DNA from 4 places in the Metabacillus sp. GQ13 genome. Region 3 is predicted to be linked to each of the others. Evidence: riboswitches for the same ligand, from Rfam matches in the RefSeq annotation. Region 3 holds a riboswitch; each other region holds the start of a gene.
What was found. Region 3 has a riboswitch for cyclic di-GMP ahead of AC6CHR_RS13955 (EAL domain-containing protein). Riboswitches for the same ligand answer to the same signal wherever they lie in the genome.
Positions count from the first base shown of each region.

Region 1: it holds a riboswitch for cyclic di-GMP, as region 3 does, so the genes downstream of both, AC6CHR_RS10010 (diguanylate cyclase domain-containing protein) here and AC6CHR_RS13955 (EAL domain-containing protein) in region 3, are expected to answer to the same signal.
Region 2: it holds a riboswitch for cyclic di-GMP, as region 3 does, so the genes downstream of both, AC6CHR_RS05470 (anti-repressor SinI family protein) here and AC6CHR_RS13955 (EAL domain-containing protein) in region 3, are expected to answer to the same signal.
Region 4: it holds a riboswitch for cyclic di-GMP, as region 3 does, so the genes downstream of both, AC6CHR_RS08160 (anti-repressor SinI family protein) here and AC6CHR_RS13955 (EAL domain-containing protein) in region 3, are expected to answer to the same signal.

Region 1 covers NZ_JCAXET010000007.1:5,863-8,068, forward strand. The annotation lists gene AC6CHR_RS10000 (sulfite exporter TauE/SafE family protein) at 1-168, shown strand, start outside; gene AC6CHR_RS10005 (hypothetical protein) at 332-523, shown strand; cyclic di-GMP riboswitch class I at 711-794, shown strand; gene AC6CHR_RS10010 (diguanylate cyclase domain-containing protein) at 906-2,206, shown strand, end outside.
Region 2 covers NZ_JCAXET010000004.1:3,164-5,369, reverse strand. The annotation lists gene AC6CHR_RS05470 (anti-repressor SinI family protein) at 757-891, opposite strand; cyclic di-GMP riboswitch class I at 919-1,005, opposite strand; gene AC6CHR_RS05465 (pentapeptide repeat-containing protein) at 1,090-1,737, opposite strand; gene AC6CHR_RS05460 (PAS domain S-box protein) at 2,051-2,206, shown strand, end outside.
Region 3 covers NZ_JCAXET010000010.1:111,838-114,043, reverse strand. The annotation lists gene AC6CHR_RS13960 (histidinol-phosphatase) at 183-989, shown strand; cyclic di-GMP riboswitch class I at 1,111-1,195, shown strand; gene AC6CHR_RS13955 (EAL domain-containing protein) at 1,277-1,984, shown strand; gene AC6CHR_RS13950 (PilZ domain-containing protein) at 2,005-2,206, shown strand, end outside.
Region 4 covers NZ_JCAXET010000005.1:230,582-232,787, reverse strand. The annotation lists gene AC6CHR_RS08165 (helix-turn-helix domain-containing protein) at 438-773, opposite strand; gene AC6CHR_RS08160 (anti-repressor SinI family protein) at 891-1,034, opposite strand; cyclic di-GMP riboswitch class I at 1,067-1,149, opposite strand; gene AC6CHR_RS08155 (YqhG family protein) at 1,738-2,206, opposite strand, start outside.

The DNA of each region.
Region 1 (2,206 bases), on a different contig from region 3:
AATAAGACAATCTGGGTTTCAAGTGGCTTAGCCCTCCCTCTACTTATAATGGGTCTGTTTGTTGGACAACTCTTATTTAAATCAATTAACCAAAAGGTATTTCGTATATTTACTTATATGATTTTATTGTTTACAGGTGTCTATTTGTTTATTGAGAGTGGATTATAGGGGAAATTGAACAGAAAAACGACTTATTAGTAATGAACTGTTTTAAAAAAGTACCTGTATATACTAGTCGTTATGTTCTTGTTTTAGAAACTATAGAATTCTTGTAAATCATCCATGCTATACTTGGTGGATAGAATTGAGTTGGAAGGAAGGGGATTTTCTCATGAAGTTTATAAAATCACAAATGAAACAGCTAGTCAAAGAGAATAGAGAATTACAAGGGCGTTTAAAAGAAATGATGGATGAACACGATCTTGAAAAAAGTTTTGCACTTAAAGCCTTATATCATTCAGAAGTAGCTGAAGGTGGAAAATATCAATTAGCATACCAAGCACTTGACTTGCCCAAAGGGTAGGTCATTTTTTTGTTCTTTTCCATAGTATCAGCCATTCTATTCAACAAAATCTGTTCTTTCTTATAGTATGATACAATGGTGAAATGACTTTCTTAATAGAGAAGGATATGACAAAAGACACCCGATATATAATCGCTTACCTCTCGCCGAAATGCTAGCGATTAGTATTTTAATTTAATATAGATCAATTTGAAAACGGCAAACTTATTGAAAAATGAGGACGCAAAGCTGCAGGCCTAGAGGGGGAACCTAAGGTGGCTGGGCTACCAATGGGAAAAAGCTAAATCCTTATTGGAAATAGCTTATTTGTCTTACCTAAAAGTAGGGACATTTCCAGATCCTTTAAATAATCAACTAATTATATCAAAATGGAGTGGGAGATATGGAATTCAATAAAAGTGATGAGAGGTATCAAGAGTTCCTCAATGTTGAAAATGCTGTTATCTTTATGTTGGATCGACAGCAGACGTTTGTTTCCCTGAATTCAGGGTGGAAGAGTTTATTAGATTATACAGATGAAGAAATAATAGGGAATTCCATCTTTCATTTTGTGATTAGTGATTATCATGAAACTTTACAAGAACAATTTAAATCTCTAATTGAACATAGTAAAGAGGCAGTAGCCAAGGAAATACGATTGGTTTCAAAGAAAGGTAAAATAGAAGATTTTCATTTGTTCATGAGGGCCGACTTTAATAAGAACGATGAGCTAGTTTCCTTTTCAGGAACAATAACTGATCTAACATCACGACGCCCGAATATAGATGCATTTAAAGAAAATGAAAGCAACTATCGATTTATATCAGAACATATGTCTGATATGGTTGCTGTCCTAGCTAAGGATGGATTAGTTCTGTATGCATCACCTTCTCATACAACTGTTTTAGGTATGGATTTGGATGATTATATTGGAAGTTACCCAATTAAACACATTCATCCAGATGATTGGGAAAAGGTGTTTCACTTCTTTCATGATATGGTAGAAAAATGGAAGACATTAGATATTGATTATCGTTGTATGCATCAGAACGGTGATTGGCTTTATGTAGAGATGAAAGCTACTCCCATCAAAGGTCCTGATGGCGAAATTAGAGTGATTTCTGTAAGTAGGGATATTACGGCTAGGAAAGAAGCTGAAGAGAATTCTAGACAGGCTACAATAAAACTCAAGACGCTGATATCATCTCTTCCGTACGGTGTTTTGGTAGAAGATGAGCATGGAGAGACAACTCTATATAATGATGCACTATTAAACATTGTGAAATTAATTGCTGGTAAGGATAAGAATGAAATAGATGATAAGGATTTAATGAGTGGGCTAAATCACTCAACGCTAGAAGTAGATAAATATCTAACAGAAAAAGAGAAAATAACGATAAATCGTGAAACTCGTCAGGCGGAAGAAATCCGTTTGTTGGATGGGCGGATATTGGAGAGGGATGCCGTTCCAATTGAAGAAAATGGCCGTTTCGATGGATACCTATGGATTTTCCGTGATGTCACAGCAGATAAATTAGCTGGACAACGGCTACATGAGGCGAACCAAGTACTTCAAAGACTTTCAATGATTGATGGGCTAACGATGATTGCCAATCGTCGCTGCTTTGATGAAAAATTGGAAACAGAGTGGGATCGACTAACAGGTCTTTCTGAACCAATATCCTTGTTATTAATCGATATTGA
Region 2 (2,206 bases), on a different contig from region 3:
ATTTTCATACTATCATTTAATTTATTACTATATATCAAATTTATAGGCATAAATTATAGGTTAATTATAACCTTTTGTTTAATAAGAGACCACAAAAATCTCGTAAACAAGTATACATATGTATAAAAGGTAGTATCTACTATTATCGGAAGATTAAATCTCTTGTCTAAAAAATACAAATAATAAAAGACATTAACTCTGCTGAATTAACGCCTCACTTTTAGTTAAAATCGATATATTTTTAATAATAATGAGCTTATGGACCAAAAACCAGAGTTCCCCAAATCAGATAGATTGGTGGAAAAAATAAAACTACAGTCGTTAAATTGCCAACAAACCCTAACTTATCTAAAAGACTAGTGAGCGAATCCTCATTTATCACATGCATGCGCCTACTAAGAAAGCTGATAACTAACCCACAAATTCCAAGACCATAAAAGACGATGAATTCTGAATTGAATATGGAAATTTCCCAAAAGTAAAAAAAAACAGACAACAATAAAAGCAAAACGCCTAACCAAATAAAAATTTTCCTGATTGCATTTTTAATAATAATCTACTCCCAATTAATTATTTTTTACGACCATTATGTTTTCATCAAGTCCTTATTAAACCAAATACTTCTATTAAGAAAGACATTCTCTTGTTAATTAAGTTTCAATGAAGGTTAATATTTATTAATATATACTTTAACCTTTCACAACATAATGATTGTATTGTGAAACAACCATAAAAATAACTAATAAAAAAAAGACCCTATTCAGGTCTTGAATACTTATTGAAAAAATCTCTTATGTCTTCGATGGACATCCCCACTTCGAGAGCATATAAAATCAGTTCTGCCCATTCATGATCCAGGTCATTTTCGGTTGAACCTAAGGAATTTACCATATGAATCCTCCTAAAATAGTATATATTTTAGGCAGCTCAGCCATCTTAGCTTAGATCTACCTTAGATCTGTAACTTTGCGTCCCAAACTTTCGAAAGGTTTGCCTTTTCCTATTGAGTGAACACTTCATAGTTAAATAGTACTGTAATATGGATGATAATTAAATATAAATATTAAATATCAACAAAATTATTTCATATTATTCTTTAATCACTAACCCTAACAATTTTGAGAATCCAATTGCTTGATCGGAAGAAACTTCACAGCCTATCAAGCTTTCTAGAGACACATTCAGTTTTTCAAATATACAGGTACTGATATCTATTCCTTTAAGTACAGTTTGTGTAAAATCTACATCATTAAGATCGCACATATTAAGATTTACTTTGTTAAGCTTGCATTCGTAAAAGTTAGCACTTCTAATAGAAGAATGGTCAAAACTCACTTGTTTGAGACGTGCATCGGCAAAGTCAGATAAACTCAGATCACAGTTTTCAAACGATACGTTACCCAGATTAGCATTAGAAAAATCTAAGCCTACTAGTTTACAGTCTTTAAAAGCAACTCGATGAATAATGCCATTACAAAGCTTCGCATTTGAAAAATTACAGTTTTCAAAAATCACATCAGTCATATCATTATGATGAAAAATAGCATTAGTAAATGAAACATTATTAAATATCACCTTAGAAAAAATGACTCGATCAATTTCCTCGTTATCAACTTGTGAACCTTCCACCAAACAGTTCACTAATTGATAGTCCTCATCATAATATATATCTTGGAAATTACTTTTTTCTATATACGATCCAACTTTTGGTTGGTCAATTTTAATCTTTTTCGACATCATACACCTCTATCATTTAAATTGTTATATATGACATACTACATAAAAATTAATTCGGATATAAGTCTTTATTTATTTTGTGATTTGTGGACACACAACTATTTTGGTAGATGCTAATCACGCCATGCTACCATTAGGAGATTGATAGCTATCTTGTAGGCTAGTTGACTCTTGCTAATAAGTTGATTTACTATTGAGCCTTATATGATTATAGTTTGCCTACATTTTATCTTCTAATTTTTTTAATAGAATAACATCACTTGATTATTACTGAAATAACATTTAACGTTTGTTTAAAGGAGTGCAAATAATTATGATAGAAAATATTACAAAGATCGACTACCATCAGGTAATCGAATATTCCCTTGAACCGATTGTAATCCATACAAATCTTAAAATTATCTATGTTAATCATGCAGCTGAAAAGCTTTTCAGAGAGACGAAAGCAAATATTATTGGAGCAAGCCCA
Region 3 (2,206 bases):
TAGCATATTAGCAAACTAAAGCGAAAAGCTACAAATCATAAATAAATACGAAAGAAGAAGGGAAATCAATCGTTTAGCCAGAAGTTAACTAGATAGAAGTGGGGCCAGTCCCCAGCACTGAGCAGTTGGGGTCAGGCCCCAACCCTCAAAAAGGAGCGTAATCAATGACAAATATAAATAAAGTGAAATTCGATCTACATACACATAACAAACTATGTGGGCATGCAATTGGGACAATTGAGGATTATGTAAAGCAAGCAATTGACTATGGACTGCAATTTATCGGTATCTCAGATCATTCACCTTATTTTTATAGTGAGGAAGACCAGCTCTATCCAACAATCGCAATGGCTAAGAGCCAGTTTGCTTCGTATATTGAGGAAGTTCTTCGATTGAAAAATAAGTATGAGGGTAAAATTTACGTATTGCTAGGAATTGAAAGTGACTTTTTCCCTGATCATCTAGAACTCTATCAGGAACAATACGCCCTACACCCATTTGATTACATAATCGGCTCCGTGCATTATGTTCAAGAGGTTAATATTTTCGAAAGAGGCCGTTGGGAAGGTTTAACATCACAGCAACAGGTGAAAGTAAAAGAAGACTATTATCAATTAATCCAACAGTCAGCAAAAAGCGGTATATTTCAAATTCTTGCACATATCGATGCTATGAAAGGATTTTATCCAGCATTTTCTGCTATTGAAACAGACGCGATTGATAAAACATTAAAAATCATTGGTCAAGAAGATGTTGCGATTGAAATCAATACTTCAGGTAAAACGAAGGATTGTGGAGGCTGGTACCCTGCAGATGACATTTTAGAACGTGCTCTTTTCCATAATGTGACGGTGAGCTTTGGCTCAGATGCACATAAACCGGAACGAATAGGCGATGAGTTTGAATTAGTCCAAAAGCGACTAAAAGAAATAGGCTATAAAGAGTGGGCATATTTTGTTAAACAGCAGCGGATCATGACTTCGCTATAAGAGGGGGCCAGGCCCCAAGATAATGTTGATGGGGACTGGCCCCAGTAAAATAAGTAAAATAAAGTCAATTTTACCCTAGACTTTATTCCTATTTATGCTATAAAATACCAGTAGGGTATTATTTTCGAAACGGCAAACTTATTGAAAGATAAGGACGCAAAGCTACGAACCTAACGTTACACTGCTATGGTAGTCGAGCCACCGAAGAGCGATAAAAAATTGAAATGTGGATGCAACATGATGTACATTTCTCCTTTTCGCTAACTAAAAGATAGGTGGCTAGAAAGATGTCAATTGAAAATTTTATACAAGAAAAAAACTATCATCATTCTTTTCAACCGATTTATGATATTAGCAATTGGATGATTGCTGGTTATGAAGGGTTTTTGAGATCCTCTGATTACGCGAATCCAGAGCTTGCCTTTTCGGATGCGAAAAAAGCAGGTAGACTTTATGAATTAGATTCACAATCCATTCAAAAAGCTATACAAGCTTATCAACAAGCAGGCTATACTCGAAAAGATGGCTTTTTGTTTTTGAATATTTTCCCTTCTACTATTGTAGATGAGGCCTTTCTGCCCTTTGCCAAAGAGTTAATGACAGACCCGCAGCTAATCAATCAACAAATTGTTCTGGAGGTAAGTGGTGTAGAAGAAATTATTTATTTTAACGAATTTAGGTATTGTGTGAAGGTATTAAAAGAACTAGGGTATTTGTTGGCCATTGGTGATGTTGGTGCAGGCTACTCTCAATTGCAATCCATTATAGAGTTAGATCCAGACTATATTAAGCTAAATCGCTATTTTTCCTTTGATCTCTTTACATCTAACAAAAAGCAATCAATCATTCAGTTAATCAATAACTTTTGTAAAGCTACTAGTAGCAAACTTATTTTAGAAGGTCTAGAAACAGAAATAACCTTAGCACTAGCTAAGTCGCTAGATATACAATATGGGCAAGGCTATTTGTTAGGGAATCCCAAAATAATTAGCTGAGGTGATAGGGTTTGGAGTATATGTTAATCATCCAGAGTTTGTTTATTATTTTTTTACTATTTTTGTATTTACGTAGTGAAGTAAAGGTGAATAAGCTTGGTTTGAATCTGACGTCTCTTAAGGAAAGTGCCTCATTCGAGACAATAGACGCTATGTTAACAAACGATAACAAACGAAAGCATTATCGATTAGGTGTAGAGGATCTAATCTGCAAAGTACAAT
Region 4 (2,206 bases), on a different contig from region 3:
GATATTAATGGTAATACTCCTGCATATTCCTCCAACTACATAGTTTTAGCTACCTAAAACGGAAGAAGTTATTCTTTTTTATCAATGAAAACATACTTGAATCGTATAAGGATAGGTCTCCAGAAAAACCTTTCAAAGTTCTAAGTAAAAGGTAACTATTATCCATATTAATCGAATGTACCTATTCTACAAATCTTTATAGAGAACAAAACGGAAAAATAAAGACTTTTGATATAATCTATTAGTACCATTAATGTTCTTTATAACGTAATTATGTGTAATTAGCATTATGAAAACAGTCAATTTACGACATATTTTAAATGGGTTTACAGAATTAAATCGCTAAAAAGAACAATCAGAAGTGAAGATGGGATATTCAATAAAACGAACAAAACACAAAAGAGCACCATCGGTGATCGTAATCACCAACCATGCTCTTATTTATCATTGTCATTCTGTAGCTTCCACTTATTAAATTCTAAGTATTCTCGAAACTGTTCTTTGGAAACACCGGATTTCATGGCATCTTGCACGAGTTTTGTCCATTCTAAGTCAAGGTCATCTAAGTCTGTTTCGCTTTGTTCATTAAGTAGGGTGTTAACTGTAACCCCTAATACAGTAGATACCTTTTCTAAAAATTGAACAGAAGGATTAGACTGAAGGTTGCGTTCTATCGAACTAAGGTAGGACTTTGCAACCCCTGCTCTTTCAGCTAGTTCAGATAAAGATAAATTCCTTTGTGTTCGATATTTTTTTATTCTAGGGCCAATCACGTCAAGTCACCTTCCTTTTTCTATAAATATTATAGCATATAAAGAAGGTATTGTTTTATATGGAGAACAGATTTATAAAAAAATATTACATACAAGTATGTAGAGAGTGAGTTTTATTTAATGAGTAATGGTTGGTTCTGTAAGAAATTTTTTTATTTCATCAGAACTGATCCCTATTTCTAATGCTTCTAAAATCATCTCAACCCATTCACGATCAAGCTTGCCATCCTTTGTTATTCTCTCAATGATTTCACTATTCACCTTATTACCCTCCTAAAATACTAGCCTGTATTTCAGGCAGCCCAGCCATCATGGTTAACACGTTAGATCTGTGACTTTGCGTCTCTATTTTTCAATAGGTTTGCCTTTTGCTGATATAAACTTTATGTCATTTTTTAGATATTTATTAACTCAAAAGTCCCTTTGTGTTACCTGACTTTATAACTAATTCTATTATAAATATGTTTATATAGGAAGTGTGCAGAATTTTGTCGAAAGAATAAAATTTTAACTAAATTGGTTATTTGTAATTTGTTTGTAACAATCTGTAGGTGGATTAACCTACTTTTTCATGCGCTGACTTTTATTTAATGGATTTTCTTTAATTATTCTTTAATAAAACTTTAATAACAATAATTTGATTTTGTCGAATTATATTTCCTTTTTGGGTTATATTTCCATTACTGTTGTATTTCGTACTAATCGTTATACCTAATGTAGCCTATCTTCATGCACCTTCCGCTTAAATAGTAAGGAGTTTTCTCATAGATATCTATAAATAGGTCAAAAAGACACCTACTTTTAGTATTCTGGTAGGAATTAAACGTATCTTTTCATTTAATATCAGTTTTAAATTGGGGTTTAAAAAGTATGAGAACTAGAATCGTAGCCAAATTCATACACCAATTTATACAAAACTATAGCAGTTGGCATAATCAGCCAACTGCTATAAATAGGAAACTTATTAATTAAATATAGCCTGGGGTGTCAAATAAAAGATGCCGCCACTCTGAATCGTTACATTTATTTGTGGCTCATAAAGGTCACGCAGGGCATCCTTTTCTAGGTGATAACAATCTGGTTTTTCCTCTAAGTCTACATAAAAGTGGTCTAATAGTTTTAAATCTTCATTCCATCTTTGTCTAGCTGTGTCTGCCCATGTATGATCCTGCTGGTTTATTCTTTGTTCGATAAATTGCTCAATTCTTTTCAAACCGCTTTTAGGTTTGATTAGGGGAGTCATATTAAAGCAGAGATCTGGGATTTTTGGAGTTAGTTGTAGCTTTTCAAGTTTTTCTTGAAAGTTTTCTAAAAGTGTTCCACTTACTAAATGTAGTCCAATGGAAAAGAGTTGATCCTTTTTCATGTCACATTGATAAGAAACAATAATATTTACACCTAGCCAGGGATGTAAGGGTACATTTGTACCGTTT